DNA from 3 places in the Rhizobium sp. BR 317 genome. Region 3 is predicted to be linked to each of the others. Evidence: riboswitches for the same ligand, from Rfam matches in the RefSeq annotation. Region 3 holds a riboswitch; each other region holds the start of a gene.
The links. Region 3 has a riboswitch for thiamine pyrophosphate ahead of thiD (bifunctional hydroxymethylpyrimidine kinase/phosphomethylpyrimidine kinase). Riboswitches for the same ligand answer to the same signal wherever they lie in the genome.

Region 1 (5,290 bases), on a different contig from region 3:
ATAGCTTCTCACCGCCAAGGACATGCGCACGCGCCAGATCGGTGACGTGGATGTAGTCGCGGACGGCGGTGCCGTCTCGCGTATCGAAATCGGTGCCGTTGATGGTAAAGACCCGGCCCGGCTTGATCGCCGCCTCTATGGCAAGTGGAACGACATGCGTCTCGGGTTCGTGCCGTTCGCCGATTTCGCCATCAGGGTCGCATCCGGCGGCATTGAAATATCGCAGCATCACTGCATTGAGGCCGCGAGCACGGGAGAAATCTTCCACCATCCGTTCGATCATGAATTTCGACCACCCATAGGGATTGATCGGCCACTGCGGATGGGTCTCGTCGATCGGGGTTCGCACCGGAATGCCGTAGGAAGCGCAAGTACTTGAAAAGATCAGCCGGTTGACCCCGGCTTTCAGCATTTCCTCGATGAGCACCAACGTCCCGAATGTGTTGTTCCGGTAGTAGAGTTCCGGAAATTCAACGGATTCGCCGACATAGGCGTAGGCGGCGAAATGGGCCACGACGTCAGGGCGATACTGGCGCAGCGCTGCCGCGAGAGTCTCGGCGTCGGCAATGTCACCCTCGACCAGAGGCCCCCATTTTACAGCGTCACGCCAGCCGCGGGAGAGATTGTCGTAGGTGACGATCGACCAACCGGCCTCCGCGAACGCCTTGCAGCAATGCGATCCGATATACCCGGCTCCGCCTGTGACGAGGACGGTCGTCATTCAGCAGCGACCGCGTGCGAATCGTCCGACGAAAGCAGCTCGTCAAAATAGGCGATCGTTTTGGCAAGCCCGTCTCGCAACTGGAGCTTCGGCTTCCAGCCGAGTTCACGCATGGCAACGCCGATGTCCGGTTGCCGTTGACGGGGATCGTCGGCAKGCAAGGGCAGGAATTTAATCTTCGATCGGCTGCCGGTCAGTTTTATGACGAGTTCGGCAAGCTCCAGCATCGTAAACTCCGCCGGATTGCCAAGGTTGATCGGGCCGGTGACCTCTTCCTTTGTTCCCATCAGGCGAACCAGGCCGTCTATGAGGTCGTCGACGTAGCAGAACGACCGCGTCTGCTGGCCGTTGCCGTAAACCGTTATCGGCTCGTTCTGCAGCGCCTGCACGATGAAGTTGGAAACGACACGGCCGTCATCGGGGCTCATTCTTGGACCGTATGTGTTGAAGATGCGCGCCACTTTGATCTGGAGCCGGTGCTGGCGCCAGTAATCGAAGAACAGGGTCTCGGCGCAGCGCTTGCCCTCGTCGTAACAGGAGCGCGGGCCAATCGGGTTCACCCGGCCCCAATAATCCTCCTGTTGGGGATGGATCTCGGGATCGCCATAGACTTCGGACGTGGAGGCCTGGAGGATCTTTGCACCGACCCGTTTGGCGAGGCCCAGCATGTTGATCGCACCGTGGACGCTGGTCTTGGTCGTCTGTACCGGATCGTATTGGTAGTGAACCGGACTTGCCGGACAAGCGAGATTGTAAATCTCATCGACCTCTACGTAGAGGGGAAAGGTGATATCATGGCGGACGATTTCGAACGACTTGTTGTCCAGGAGGTGCGAGACGTTGCTCTTACGTCCCGTAAAGAAATTATCTACGCAGATAACCTCCTGTTTTTCCTGAAGAAGTCGTTCGCACAGGAATGATCCGAGGAAACCTGCACCGCCTGTAACTAGGATTCGCTTTGCTTGCTGCATGGCCGATTATCTCGCAGCCAACATGGTGACGCGGCTACCGTCTGAAACCGCGACAGGCGTCGGGGCGAGGATGCTGTCTTGGGCGTTCATCTTCATCGACCTTCTCCGCATACTTCGCAAAAGCGGTCGGATACCCCGCCGCTTTCTTCGCCGGAGGGAACTGGAGCAGCAGTCGGTACAAATCCATGGCGTTCGGACCAAAGATTGCGTCTTCGGACGTAAGTCTTGCCATGAGTAGGACTTTAGTCTGATGGCGAGCGGACCTATTCGGCTTGGTCTGCCGAGGCTGTGGTTCCAGGGTTGACACAAGCCGAGCCCCGGACATAGTCTTTGCGACATTCACCAGGGGGGTCCCGGCAAGGGGCTGAGATACTGCTGAACAATACGGCTTTGCCGATTGTGGGCGCAGTGACCCGTTGAACCTGATCCAGTTCATACTGGCGTAGGGACGGTGCAAGCGCTCGAAGGCTTCGGATTCCCGCGTGGATTCTATGCCGGCGTCTTTCCATCATTCCGGCTGATTGACTGGGTCTCCAACTGCAACTTGGAGCCTCAAACCATGAACATTGCCGCAAAAAACCTCACCCCGACTGTCACCACCGGCGCGCTGCCGGCGTCGCGGAAGATCTACATCCCCGGAGACCTTCACACCGATATCCGTGTGCCGATGCGCGAGATCAGCGTTCATCCGACATCGGGCGAGCCGCCGGTCGTCGTCTATGATTCCTCAGGCCCCTACACTGTCGAAGGGGCTGATATCCGCATCGAGCAGGGCTTGTCACAGCTCCGCCGCGATTGGGTACTCGCGCGCGGCGACGTCGAGGCCTATGAAGGTCGCCATGTGCGTCCCGAAGACAATGGCTTTGTCAGCGGCGAGCGGCTGACGCCGGAATTTCCGGCTAAGCGCCAGCCGCTGCGAGGCAAGGACGGCAAGGCCGTTACCCAGCTTGCCTATGCGCGCGCCGGCATCATCACGCCGGAAATGGAATTCATCGCTATCCGCGAAAATCTCGGCCGCAAGGCCAAGGCCGAAGCCCTGATTCGCGATGGCGAGAGCTTCGGTGCCCATATTCCCGATCATGTGACCCCGGAATTCGTTCGCCAGGAGGTCGCGGCGGGTCGGGCGATCATCCCGGCCAATATCAATCATCCGGAAAGCGAGCCGATGATCATCGGCCGGAACTTCCTGGTGAAGATCAACGCCAATATCGGCAATTCCGCCGTCACCTCTTCGATGGCGGAAGAGGTTGAGAAAATGGTCTGGGCGGCCCGCTGGGGCGCCGATACGGTCATGGATCTCTCGACCGGCCGCAATATCCACAACATCCGCGAATGGATCATCCGCAATTCGCCGCTGCCGATTGGCACGGTGCCGCTCTATCAGGCGCTGGAAAAGGTCGGCGGCATTGCTGAGGAGCTGACCTGGGAAGTCTATCGCGACACGTTGATCGAGCAGGCCGAACAGGGCGTCGATTACTTCACCATCCATGCTGGCGTGCGGCTGCATTACATCCCGCTGACCGTCAATCGCGTCACCGGTATCGTCTCGCGTGGCGGCTCGATCATGGCCAAGTGGTGTCTGCATCATCACCGCGAGAGCTTCCTCTACGAGCATTTCGAGGAAATCTGCGACATCTGCCGCGCCTATGACGTTTCCTTCTCGCTCGGCGACGGCCTGCGCCCCGGCTCGATCGCTGATGCCAACGACGCCGCGCAGTTTGCCGAACTGGAAACGCTCGGCGAACTGACGAAGATCGCCTGGGCGAAAGATTGCCAGGTGATGATCGAAGGCCCCGGCCATGTTCCGATGCATAAGATCAAGGAGAACATGGACAAGCAGCTCGCCGTCTGTGGCGAGGCGCCCTTCTATACGCTCGGGCCGCTGACGACCGATATCGCGCCGGGCTACGATCACATCACCTCAGGGATCGGCGCGGCGATGATCGGCTGGTTCGGCACGGCCATGCTCTGCTACGTCACCCCGAAGGAGCATCTCGGCCTGCCAGACCGCAACGACGTCAAGACGGGCGTCATCACCTACAAGATCGCCGCGCACGCGGCCGATCTTGCCAAGGGTCATCCGGCCGCCCAAGTGCGTGACGATGCTCTGTCGCGTGCCCGCTTCGAATTCCGCTGGGAAGATCAGTTCAACCTGTCGCTCGATCCCGACACCGCCCGCAGCTTCCATGACGAAACCTTGCCGAAGGAGGCCCACAAGGTTGCGCATTTCTGCTCGATGTGCGGCCCGAAATTCTGCTCCATGCGGATTTCGCACGACATCCGCGCCGAGGCGCAGAAGGAGGGGCTGGAAGCGATGGCGGCAAAATATCGGGAGGGCGGCGACCTCTACATGCCGATTGACGGCGCCGCACATCCGGCCGAATGACATGCGTGTCCTCGTCAAAGGGGCCGGCGTCGCCGGCCTCACGGTCGCTCATGAACTGCTTCGGCGCGGTGCAGAGGTCAGGATCATAGATCCCAGCCGGAATTTCCGCCAAGCCGCCTCCTGGCTCGCCGGCGGCATGCTGGCGCCCTGGTGCGAACGGGAAAGTGCCGATGAAGCCGTTCTCGAGCATGGCCGCGATTCCGTCGACCGATGGGAAGCAATTGTTCCCGGCAAGGTCGTCCACAATGGAACGCTCGTCGTCGCGCTGAACCGCGATCAAAACGAGCTGAAGCGATTTGCCAGCCGCACGACCGGCTATCGCTGGGTAGAGGAACACGAAATCGCCACCCTCGAACCCTCTCTTTCGGGTCGATTCCGGCATGGCTTGTTCTTCCCGCAGGAAGCGCACCTCAATCCCCGCGAGGTGTTGCAGTCATTGAAGAACGATCTCTCAGCAAAGGGCGTGACCTTTGCCGATGAAATTGAGGATGACGGCGAATTCGCCGAAGTCGTCGATTGCACGGGCGCCGCCCGCATCGGTCAGAACGGGGAATTGCGGGGTGTCCGGGGCGAAATGCTCTATCTGCAGACGGAGGAGGTCACGCTTGCGCGTCCTGTCCGACTGCTGCATCCACGCTTTCCCGTCTATATCGTGCCACGCGGCAAAGGCCTGTTCATGGTCGGCGCAACGATGATCGAGACGGATTTCCAAGGGCCGATCACCGCCCGCTCGTTGATGGAACTGCTGAACACTGCCTATGCGCTGCATCCCGCTTTTGCCGATGCCGCCATCGTCGAGACCGGCTCCGGCATCCGTCCTGCCTTTCCAGACAACCTTCCGCGGGTGTCGCGGGAGGGCAATGTCATCATCCTCAACGGCCTTTATCGCCACGGTTTTTTGCTGGCACCCACCATGGCGGTCGAAGCCGCGGATCTGGTCTTTTCCGAACAGACGAGGCAAAGGAGCCCCCGATGCGCCTGATCATAAACGGCGAACCCGAGACAATTGCCGCAACCACACTTTCGCAGCTTCTGGCCGTGCTCGATTATGAGGGCGAGTGGCTGGCAACCGCCGTCAACGGCGAACTCGTCCATCGCGAGGATCGCGATGATCACCTTCTGAACGACAATGACAGGATCGAGATCCTGACCCCGATGCAGGGAGGCTGAACCATGCTTGATCTCTATGGTACCCAGGTTGGATCGCGTGTT
Region 2 (5,290 bases), on a different contig from region 3:
AGCCCCAGAATGAAAGCAAGTCCGTCTGCATCGTTGGTGCGATAGCTGCCGAGCTTGCTGTAGACCAGCCAGGGCAGGGTCATCAGGCTATCGGAGCCGAAAAGAGCGATGGCGCCGAGATCGCCGAGCGACAGTGCCATGGCGAAGGAGAGCGCCGTGAAAAGCGGTTTGCGCAGGCCCGGCCAGTCGACCAGCCGTAACCGCGCGAGGCCATGAAGGCCGAGGCTTGCGGCGAGCCGTTCGGTGCGGCGGCGATGGACGGCATGGGCCGGTTCGATGACGCGGATGACAAAGGGAAGCGCCATAAGGGCGTTGATGACGACGATCAGCAGCGCCGCGAAGCGGGCGGGATCGTCAACCAGCCTGAGCGCCAGGAACCATCCGGTCGCCAGGACGATCGGCGGCACCAGCAAGACGAGGGAGGATGTGCCGCTCAAGGCAACGGCCAAGCCGCGCAGGCTCGGCGCTTTCCGGCGTTCGGCCGATATGGCTGCGCGGGCGCGGATAATGGTGAAGGAGGCGAGGACCGCCAGAATGCCGGCAGCAAAAGCGATTGCGAGGCTGGTCAAGGTCGCCTGCAGGAAGATCGTCTGGCCGACAAGCCTGAGAAGATCTGCCTTCAGGCCGGTGACGACTACTGAACCGAGCGGCAGGCCGATGAACAGGGTGGTGAGCAGGAGCAGCAGGCTATCGACCAGTTTGGCGATGGGCAATGTTCCGTCGATGCGCCGTACGGCGCGGCCGGACGTCAGCCCGTGATCGTCGGGTGCCGGAAGCAGGGCCATTGCGCCGAGAATGGCGGCGGTCACCACGATCTGCAGCAGGGACAGAGCTACGGCGCGACCGGGGTCGAAATCGAAGCGAAGCGCCTGATAGATCGCCACTTCGAGCGTGGTCGCGGCTGGGCCGCCACCAAGGATCAGCACCAGCGTGAAACTGGTGGCACAGAGCATGAAGATCAGACCGGCGATACCGGGAATGAGGCCGCGCAGTATTGGCCATTCGATGAAACGAAAGACGGAGGCCGGACGCATGCCGAGCCCGCCGGCCATCAGCCAATATTCCGCCGGCACGCGCTCCAGCCCGGCAAGCATCAGGCGGGCGGCCAGCGGCAGATTAAAGAAGACGTGCGCGAGCAGGATGCCCATCAGCCCGTAGATGCTCACCGGCTGCGCCAGGCCGAGCCCCGTCAGCGCCTGGTTTAGAAGGCCCTGGCGGCCCCATATGCCGAGCAGCCCGAGCGCACCGATCAGCACCGGTAGGCCCATGGGGACAGCCATCAGGCGGATCAGCCAGAGTCGGCCGAGAAAACGCGGTTGCCGCGCCAACGCGCGAGCCACGGGAATTGCGAGAACAACGGAAAGAAGGGTGGATAGCGTCGCCTGCAGCAGGGTGAAGCGCAGCACGCGCAGAAGGTAGGGATCGGCGAGCGGATTGCCGCCGCCGGCGGTTTCGATGCCGGCGGTAAGCAGGGTGGCGATGGCAAGGCTGATGAAAAACACGATGCCGGCAAGACTGAACGCCCCGCCGGCAATGGCATGTCTTTTCTCGGGTGCCGTCAGCAACATCTCACCGTTAATTGGTGCTGGTGGCGGCCAGCCATTCGTCGACCCAGGCCTTGCGGTTCTTCTCGACCACGTCAGGGCTCATCAGGAAGGTCTTCGATGGGACGACCAGCTTGCTGAATGCATCCGGCAGCGGCTCGGATGTGGCCGCGGCCGGCATCATCCAGTTATTGGTCGGAATGGTGTCCTGGAAGCCAGGCGAGATCATGAACTTCAGGAAGTCGCGGGCAAGCTCCTTGTTCGGCGACGACTTGATTAGGCCGGCGACTTCGATCTGGATGTAATGACCCTCGGAGAAGGCGGCCGCCTGATAGCGGTCGGTCTTGTCCGTGATCATGTGATAGGCCGGCGATGTCGTATAGGAGAGCACCATCGGCGCTTCGCCCTTGGTGAACAGGTCGTAGGCTTCCGACCAGCCGGGCGTCACGGTCAGGATGCGGCCCTTGAGCTTCGTCCAGGCATCGGCTGCCTTGTCGCCATAGACCGACTTCACCCAGAGTAACAGGCCGAGGCCCGGCGTCGAGGTGCGGGGATCTTCGATGACGATCTTCTGCGACGGATCGCCTTCGACCAGATCCTTCAGGCTCTTCGGCGGGTTCTTGATCGCCTGCGTATCGTAGACGACGGCGAAATGGCCGTAATCATAGGGCACGAAGACGTCGTCCTTGAAATCGCCGGGAACCTTGAGGCCCGATGTGTCTATGCCGCTGGCATCGAACAGGCCGGTGTCCTTGGCTTCGTCGACGAGGTTGGTGTCGAGGCCGAGAACGACGTCGGCTTTGGTGCCGGTGCCTTCCAGCTTCAGCCGGGAAAGCAGTGCCACGCCGTCGGTGACGCTGACGTAATTGACTGTGCAACCGCAGGTCTTCTCGAAGGCGGCCTTGACCTTGGCGCCCGGACCCCAGTCGGCGGTGAAGCTTTCATAGGTGTAGATGGTGAGCGTCTTGTCTGCGGCTTCGGCGCCTTGGGCGGCAAAAAGCGTTGCGCCGGCGGCGAGAGCCAAGCCGGTAAACAGTGATAGCAGCGATCGGTTGGGCATGACAGCGCCTCCTCGTTGGTTTGTCTTGAACGGGAAAAGGGCGCTATGATTTTGTCACGCGTCTAATCCCTCCGCCGGTGTTAGCCGGATCAGGTTCCGCGGGTTGGCCGGTGAAAGCCTCTCAGCCAGATGTCTTCGAAGACATAAGGCACCCCGTTAGAGCGTTGGCAGGTTTAGTCCTGTGACGAAGGGATGACAAGGGGATAAAAAGAGGATGATTCCCTTGTCGATTGCAGGACCGCGTTTTTACTCGGCAGCGTGGGCGGCTGCCTGGCTGTCGAGCTTCTTGGCGGCACTGGGCAATTGCACGTTCTTCAATATGATCGCCGTCAGCAGGCCGAGGAAGCATATGGCGGCGGCCGTCATGAACAGCGGACTGAAGGCGCTTGCATAGGCATTGGCAACGCTTTCGCGCGTGGCCTCCGGCAGGGCCGCCATCATCTTCGGCGTCAGTTCCTCGATGTTGGCGACGCCCGGAATGGAGAGGCCGATATTGCTGAGCTTGGCGGCGATGATGGCGCCGTAGATGGAAATGGCGATCGAGGCGCCACCCATGCGCGAGAGCGTCACGGCGCCGGTGGCGGCACCGACGTCACCCCTTGCGGCGGCATTCTGCACGCCGATGACCGGGACCTGCTGTGCCAGGCCGATGCCGATGCCGTGCAGCAGCATCAGGGCGCCGATGAAGACGATCGGCGTGCCGGCATGGACCTGCGCCAGCGTGGCGAAGGCGATGGTGCTGCAGGCGGCGCTGGCGATGGCGAAGGGCTTGTAGCGGCCCCTGGCCGAGATCAGCCGGCCGGCCGAAAGCGAACCGCATACGATGCCTCCGGTCAACAGGATGAACAGAAGACCGGCCATGGAGGGTGACAAGCCGGTTGTCGTCTGCAGGAAGAGCGCGAAGTAGTTGACCATGCCGATCGCGACTGCACCGCTGGTGACCGAGATGATCAGCAGCAGGCCGAAGGTCGGGTTGCGGAACAGCGTCATGGGTACGATCGGCTCCGGCGCGCGGCGTTCGACGAAGACCCAGGCCAATGCGCAAAACGCGCCGAAGGCGATGATCCCAAGGCATTGCGGCGAAAGCAGCGATCCGAAAAGCTCGGTGCCGTCGGCGGCAAGCACGATGCTGGTGGTGGTTAGCGCAAGGAGGAGTGCGCCGGCGTAATCAATCTTCGGTTTGCGGGCCGGTTTGCGATACGGCAGCATGAGGGCGAGGCCGGTCAGAACGATAAAGCCGATCGGCACGTTGACGAGGAAGATCGAGCGCCAGCCGAAGAGGTCGCTCATCGTGCCGCCGAGAACCGGGCCGATGGCGCCGGAGGCCATCAGCACCAGGCTGGAATAGCTTTGATAACGGGCGCGTTCGCGCGGCTCGAAGAGATCGGCGTTGACGGCGAAGATCGACACCAGAATGCCGCCGCCGCCAAGGCCCTGCAGCACGCGGGCGGCGATCAGCGTGTTCATCGATACCGCAAGGCCGCAAACGGCCGAGCCGACGGTGAAGATCGCGATTGCGGTCATCATCACATATTTGCGGCCGAAGAGGTCGCCGAGCTTGCCGTAGACGGGCATCGAGGCGGAAAGGGCGAGCAGATAGGCCGAGCCGATCCAGCCGAAGCGTTCCAAATGCCCGAATTCGCCGACAATGGTCGGCAGCGCCGTCGAGACGATCTGGTTGTCGAGGGTTGCCATGAACATGGCGGTCATCAGGAAAAGGAAGAGAATCAGCCGGCGGCGATGATCCGCCACGAGTGGCGCGTGCGTGACTTGCATATCCATGGGACGAGAAATCCGAGCTTGCCGAAACGCTATGCATTCGATCGAACGCATGGGAACGCCCCGGTTCCTGAATGCGGAACGTGGCGTTTTCGGGCAGGTCTTCGAAAGCGGACGTTCCGGAGCAACATATGTGCTATCAGCATATAATTGTCAATGGCAAGTGAATGCTGTCTGCATATTTTAATTCCTGTCCGTCTCTGATATGTTGGAATGATGACAACAGCAACGAACACACGAGAAGTTGAAGCCTCGCCGCTGCCCGAAGACGAAAACCTGCTGCGCATCGGGCAGGTAATGACGCGCATGCGCCTGATGACCGGCCGCCGCATGATCGGCCGGCTTGCCATCCAGAACGTCGCGCCGGGTCTGGAGCTTTCGCATCTCGACGTCATCGATGCCGTGAGGCGCGCGGAAGAGGCCGGCGAAGTCACGGTCGGAACGATCGCCGACATCCTGCGCATCGATCCATCGCGGGCAAGCCGCATCGTCGCCGAGATGGTCACCCGCGGGGTGCTGCGCCGCAAGGCCTCGCAGGCCGATGCGCGGCGCATTGTCGTCGTACTGACCGCGCTTGGGCAAAGGTTGCTTGCCGAGATCCAGGCGCAGAAGTTTTCGGTCATCGAGAGCATTATCGCCGACTGGTCGACGGAGGATGTCGAGGCTTTCTCGCTGCTGTTCGATCGGTTCGTCGGCGGTTATGAGCGGGTTTTCCAGGCGCGCATCAAGGAAACGGACGGCTGAGCGGCCGACGCTGCCGTTCTTGCCAACAGCGCTCTTCCCTAGTGACGCGTCTTTGCGCTATGGGCTTGGCACATGAGCCAATCCACCACCTTCACCATCCTTCTCGGCGGCGAGCTTCGTCTGACGGACCGGCTGCGCGCCGCGGTCGCCGGTAGCCGGTTCA
Region 3 (5,290 bases):
GAAGCTCTATCGGGACCGGCCTTCATTGGAAGGGTGGGAGCCGCTTGCGAAAAGCGCAAAACAAAAGCGCCCGCTCGGGAGGAAGCAGGCGCTGTCGAAATGTCGAAGTATGGATGGCGTTGTGAGCCGTTAGCGAACGACCGCTCCGCGAGCGATGTTATGAATGTCGCCGCGGCCGATGCCAAGGTCATTCAGTTCGCGCGTGGACATACGGCCCAGTTCGGCGACCGTTTGACGATACTTGCGCCAGTTGTTGAAAGAGCGTGCTACGTTCATAATGATCCCCTTTCCTTGGGCATTCGAAGCTGAGCTGCCGTCCGTGGCGCTCCCTTCGCTTCGATGGCTTGTATATAATACGGGACCTTCTGATATTGCAGCGCCAAGGTATCACTGCACCCATGCAGGTAGCGCATGGGTTATTCAGCGGGATCTTAACCTTTCGGGCGCAGCGTGAAATCTCAGACAGCCAACTGCCGATCCCTTCGAAACGTCTTTGGGGTTGACCTTCGTCAACACATTGCCATTCTTGGGCGTGAGCGAACTGGAGAATTGCAACTGCGCAGATCGTTCTGCCAGTCGCCAGCGCGAAAATAATTCGCTGCCCGTGTCGTAATCTCACGCAGCCGCTCGTCATATGAAAAAGCCAAGCGATTTGCCGTCCCGGGCAATATCAATTGTTCCGTCCAAATTCGACCCAAGGCAGCACGATTATGACCGACAGCGAGACTTTTGCCGATGCGGAACAGGATGTCCCAACCGTGGAAGACCATGGTGCCCGTAACAAACTCGTCATAGCCCTGCTATTGGTGTCGGCTTTTGTCGTCATTCTCAACGAGACCATTATGGGTGTGGCGCTGCCGCATCTGATGGCCGATCTCGATATTACCGCAAGTGCCGCTCAGTGGTTGACCACGGCCTTCATGCTGACCATGGCCGTCGTCATCCCGGTCACCGGATACCTGCTGCAACGGCTCAACACGCGACCGGTCTTCATTCTCGCCATGTCGCTGTTCAGCGCTGGCACGCTGATATCGGCGCTGGCGCCGGGGTTTGCCGTCATTGTCATTGGCCGCATCGTGCAGGCCTCGGGCACAGCAATCATGATGCCGCTGCTGATGACGACGGTGATGACCTTGGTGCCGCCGGAATCGCGCGGCAGGACCATGGGCAATATTTCGGTCGTCATATCGGTGGCTCCGGCCATCGGGCCAACCATTTCCGGCCTCATTCTTTCCGCGCTGGAATGGCGCTGGCTGTTCCTCCTGGTGTTGCCGATCGCCCTGTCTGCATTGGCGCTCGGCGCCTCGCGGATCAAGAACGTGACGGTTCCAACCACGGCGCCGATCGATATTCTTTCGATCTTCCTCTCCGCCATCGGCTTCGGCGGTTTCGTCTACGGCCTTAGCGGATTGGGCGAAGCAGCGCTTCATACGCCGGCGGTATCGCCATGGATTCCGCTTTTGACCGGCGCCGTCGTCATCGCGGTTTTCATCGTGCGGCAGTTGCAATTGCAAAAACAGGAGAGAGCGCTGCTCGATCTGCGCACCTTGACCACAAAGACATTCACGATCGCCGCGGCCATGATGGCCATATTGATGATGTCGATGTTCGGCGTCTTCATCTTGCTGCCGATCTATCTCCAAAACGTGCTGGGATTGTCGACCCTGCAAACCGGGCTGCTGTTGCTGCCCGGCGGGCTGATCATGGGCCTTTGCGCGCCGACGGTCGGGCGTCTCTTCGACAAATACGGTCCGGCGCCGCTGATCATTCCAGGAGCGATCATCCTCAGCACCGTAATGGGCGGGCTGGTCTTCATACAGCAGGATACGCCGTTCTGGATGCTGCTGATTGCCCATATGGTGCTGAGCATCGGTCTCGCACTAATGTTCACGCCGCTGTTCACCGTCAGCCTGGGATCGCTGCCGCCAAACCTCTATTCGCACGGCAGCGCCATGCTCGGCACCACCCAACAGGTCGCCGGCGCGGCCGGCACCGCCCTGTTCGTCGCGATCATGACCTTGCGAGCCACCAGTCTTTCCGCCGCCGGCGCCAGTGCGCTTGCCGCAACGACCGGCGGGATCAAGGCCGCCTTTCTCTGCGGGATGGTCATCTCACTGGGAGCGATCGTAGCGGCGTTGTTTATCAGGAAGCAGGAACACGGGCCGGATATGGGGCACCACCACTAGAACGATTAGCTGATGACAGGGTGGCCGTTCTCTGCGAGAAAGATGGCGATGAGAGACAGGGGCGCCCGTCGCATGATGGGCTGAGAAGTACCCTTTGAACCTGAACCAGATAATGCTGGCGGAGGAAGTCGCTCGGGGATCTCGGCGTGCTCTTACCGTCATCCCTTCGCGTCTCACCCCGCCCGAAAGGCGCGATATGCAAAAACAACACCATTGCCGGCTCGCTGCTAACGACCACGCGGCCAAACCCTCCGCTGGTGCGATGCATCACCAACTTCGCCGCGATCTCCGGTGCACTGTCCATCGGCTGGAGCAGAAAGGCACGCCCATGATCCGAAATGTCCTCTCCATCGCCGGCTCCGACCCTTCCGGCGGCGCCGGCATTCAGGCCGACCTGAAGGCATTTTCTGCCCGTGGCGTCTACGGCATGGCAGCGCTGACCGCGTTGACGGCCCAGAACACGCAGGGCGTTTCCGGCGTCCACCCTGTTCCTGCGGAGTTCGTGGCCGAACAGATCAGAGCCATATTTGCCGATGTGCGCCTCGATGCCGTCAAGATCGGCATGATTGCCAATGCCGCAATCGCCGAAGCGGTTGCCGATGCGCTCACTCCCCATGAAGGCGTTCCGATCGTGCTCGACCCAGTCATGATCGCCAAAGGCGGAACTGCATTGCTTGCCGCGGATGCCGTCGATATCCTGACCGAGCGACTTCTTCCATTGGCCACGCTGCTGACGCCCAATCTGCCGGAAGCTGCCGCACTTCTGCATGAACCGGAGGCCGAAAATCGCGAGACAATGGCCCGGCAGGCGGAAGCCCTTGTAAGGCTCGGCGCGCGGGCCGTTCTGGTCAAAGGCGGGCATCTCGCCGGCGATGAAAGCCCGGACGTGCTCGCAAGCCCGGAGGGCCTGACCTGGTTCGAGGCCGGCCGTGTACCGACCAGAAATACGCATGGAACCGGCTGCACACTTTCCAGCGCGTTGGCGGCGGAGATTGCCAAGGGCTCGACGCTACCGAAAGCCGTCGCCGCAGCCAAAGAGTATCTCGCAGGCGCGGTTGCGGCGGCCGAAACGCTGTCGGTCGGAACCGGTCACGGACCGGTCCAGCACTTCTACGCGCTTTGGTCAGCATAAGTGCGGAACGGGAGCGGACAGATCCATAGTCGGCCTATCTGCTTCGCTGGCAACGCCTTCCCCGGGAGACCTGAGAGGCCCGGCCACCTGCCTCGTGCAGCTGTATCGGTGACCGAGCCTCAATCAACCGCAAGGCGTTGCGGCGATTGTTTATTTGCCTTCCACTAAATGAACGATAGCTGAATAACATGCAGCCTATAGGCGAATATCTTCGTTACAATATGGGCTTTATGGGTAGCTTGCTCTAGCTCGGCTCGTGCCTGCGCCGGCTATGCCTGAGGTCGATGAACGTGTGCCAGAGGACCGTCGCAAGGATGATGGCGCCGCCGAAAAACGTCGCAAGCGGCGGCCTTTCGGAAAAGAACAGCCAAACCCAGAAAGGAGTCAGCACGATTTCCATGGTGCCGATAAGAGCCGCTTCCGCGGGCGGCATGCGCTTCGCGCCGGCAAGAAACAGGACGAGGGCAAAGGAGAAATTGGTTGCCCCGAAGGCGGCAAGCACCAGCCAATTGTGCAGATCGAGCGACCCAACTGAGCTGAACGGCGCGAAGATAACGAGCGTCAGGAAGGCGCTGACGATGGTTGGCGGCAGGCTCGGTGCGCTGCGATCGATGCGCGGAATGATGATGATCAGGGCGAACGAAGCCGTCATGCCGAGCGCCAAGAGATCGCCGAGGCCCGTGCCGCCGCCGATCGAGGCAGCGACGATGATCGCCACGCCGACCAAACAGATCCCGCCGGCAACAAGGGTTCGCCTCGGCACACGCTCCTTCAGGATCGCCCAGCCGAGCAAGGCGGCGATAAAGGGCGCTGTGGCATAGATCATAGTCACGTTCGCAACCGTGGTCCTATAGAGCGCGCCGATGAAGCAGGCCTGGCTGAAGGTCTGGCAGGCGATCATCGCAAGCCCAGACGGGTGAAAGATCGAGCTCCACTGGCGACGCGAAAAGCCGCCTTCGAGAAAGAAGCTCGGGATCAGCAGGAACAATCCGCCGAACAGGGAGCGCCAGGCGATCGCCGTCCAGATATCCGTCGTCAGCAGCCGCGTATAGACGCCGCTGGCGCTCCAGGCGAGCGTTGCCGCAACGACGAGAGCGACGCCCTTTTCGTATTCATTGGCGGCGAAGGATCGAGCCGGGGTCTGAATGGTCATGTGCGGTATCTCGGGAACGAAGCACCTGGACGGATTACACTTGTGTGCGCCGATATTTGACATCAGACAAACGAATAGTAGAGATATGTGCCATCGGAAATTTTTGTGGCTTGCCCATGCGCGAACCCATCGAAAGCGATCTGCTCCGGACGTTCCTCGTCATTAGCGAGACGTTGAATTTTTCCGTTGCCGCGCAACGCATCGGCCGCACCCAATCGGCCGTCAGCGCCCAGATCAAGCGCCTGGAGGAAATTGTCGGCGGGGCGCTGTTCGAAAGAAGCGCCCGTGGGGTCGTGCTGACCCGCTCCGGAAATCAGTTGCTTCCCTATGCTCGACGGATCGTCGATCTGTTGAATGAGGCTGCTGCGACCATCCGCACCAAGCCGTTGAACGGACCTGTCCGGATCGGAATTCCGGAAGAATACAGCCAGACCGTCCTGCCGGCGGCGCTGGCCGCCTTCGCTGTCCGGCACCCTGCCGTCGAAGTGACCGTTTCTTGCGATTACACCGCTCGCAATCTTGCCGCCCTGGAGAAGGACGAACTCGATCTTGCCGTGGTCTTCGACTGGAGCAAGCAGACCACGGGAGAGGTGCTTTGCATCGATCCGACCGTCTGGGTGACATCGTTGGTGCATCGCCTGCATGACGCGACACCGCTGCCCATCGCGACATACCGCAACTCGACCTGGGCGCGCGACTTTGCCCTGCGATCCCTGGAGCAGCAGGCGCGGCCCTATCGCATTGCCTTCATTGCCGATACCAGCTCCGGCCTGAAAAACGCCGTCTCCGCCGGCCTCGCCGTCACCACATTGTCCCGCA

Region 1: another riboswitch for thiamine pyrophosphate. It lies ahead of thiC (phosphomethylpyrimidine synthase ThiC); the one in region 3 lies ahead of thiD (bifunctional hydroxymethylpyrimidine kinase/phosphomethylpyrimidine kinase).
Region 2: another riboswitch for thiamine pyrophosphate. It lies ahead of thiB (thiamine ABC transporter substrate binding subunit); the one in region 3 lies ahead of thiD (bifunctional hydroxymethylpyrimidine kinase/phosphomethylpyrimidine kinase).

Annotation. Positions count from the first base shown of each region.
Region 1 is NZ_JARWLB010000028.1:33,030-38,319, reverse strand. It holds gene galE (UDP-glucose 4-epimerase GalE) at 1-721, opposite strand, end outside; gene QD357_RS28770 (UDP-glucuronic acid decarboxylase family protein) at 718-1,692, opposite strand; TPP riboswitch at 2,027-2,159, shown strand; gene thiC (phosphomethylpyrimidine synthase ThiC) at 2,252-4,078, shown strand; gene thiO (glycine oxidase ThiO) at 4,080-5,060, shown strand; gene thiS (sulfur carrier protein ThiS) at 5,051-5,248, shown strand; gene QD357_RS28750 (thiazole synthase) at 5,252-5,290, shown strand, end outside.
Region 2 is NZ_JARWLB010000003.1:232,530-237,819, forward strand. It holds gene thiP (thiamine/thiamine pyrophosphate ABC transporter permease ThiP) at 1-1,568, opposite strand, end outside; gene thiB (thiamine ABC transporter substrate binding subunit) at 1,576-2,604, opposite strand; TPP riboswitch at 2,654-2,770, opposite strand; gene QD357_RS06185 (MDR family MFS transporter) at 2,851-4,386, opposite strand; gene QD357_RS06190 (MarR family winged helix-turn-helix transcriptional regulator) at 4,600-5,127, shown strand; gene QD357_RS06195 (thiamine diphosphokinase) at 5,200-5,290, shown strand, end outside.
Region 3 is NZ_JARWLB010000021.1:41,088-46,377, forward strand. It holds gene QD357_RS25960 (DUF1127 domain-containing protein) at 130-276, opposite strand; gene QD357_RS25965 (DHA2 family efflux MFS transporter permease subunit) at 711-2,186, shown strand; TPP riboswitch at 2,234-2,330, shown strand; gene thiD (bifunctional hydroxymethylpyrimidine kinase/phosphomethylpyrimidine kinase) at 2,515-3,318, shown strand; gene QD357_RS25975 (DMT family transporter) at 3,563-4,471, opposite strand; gene QD357_RS25980 (LysR substrate-binding domain-containing protein) at 4,588-5,290, shown strand, end outside.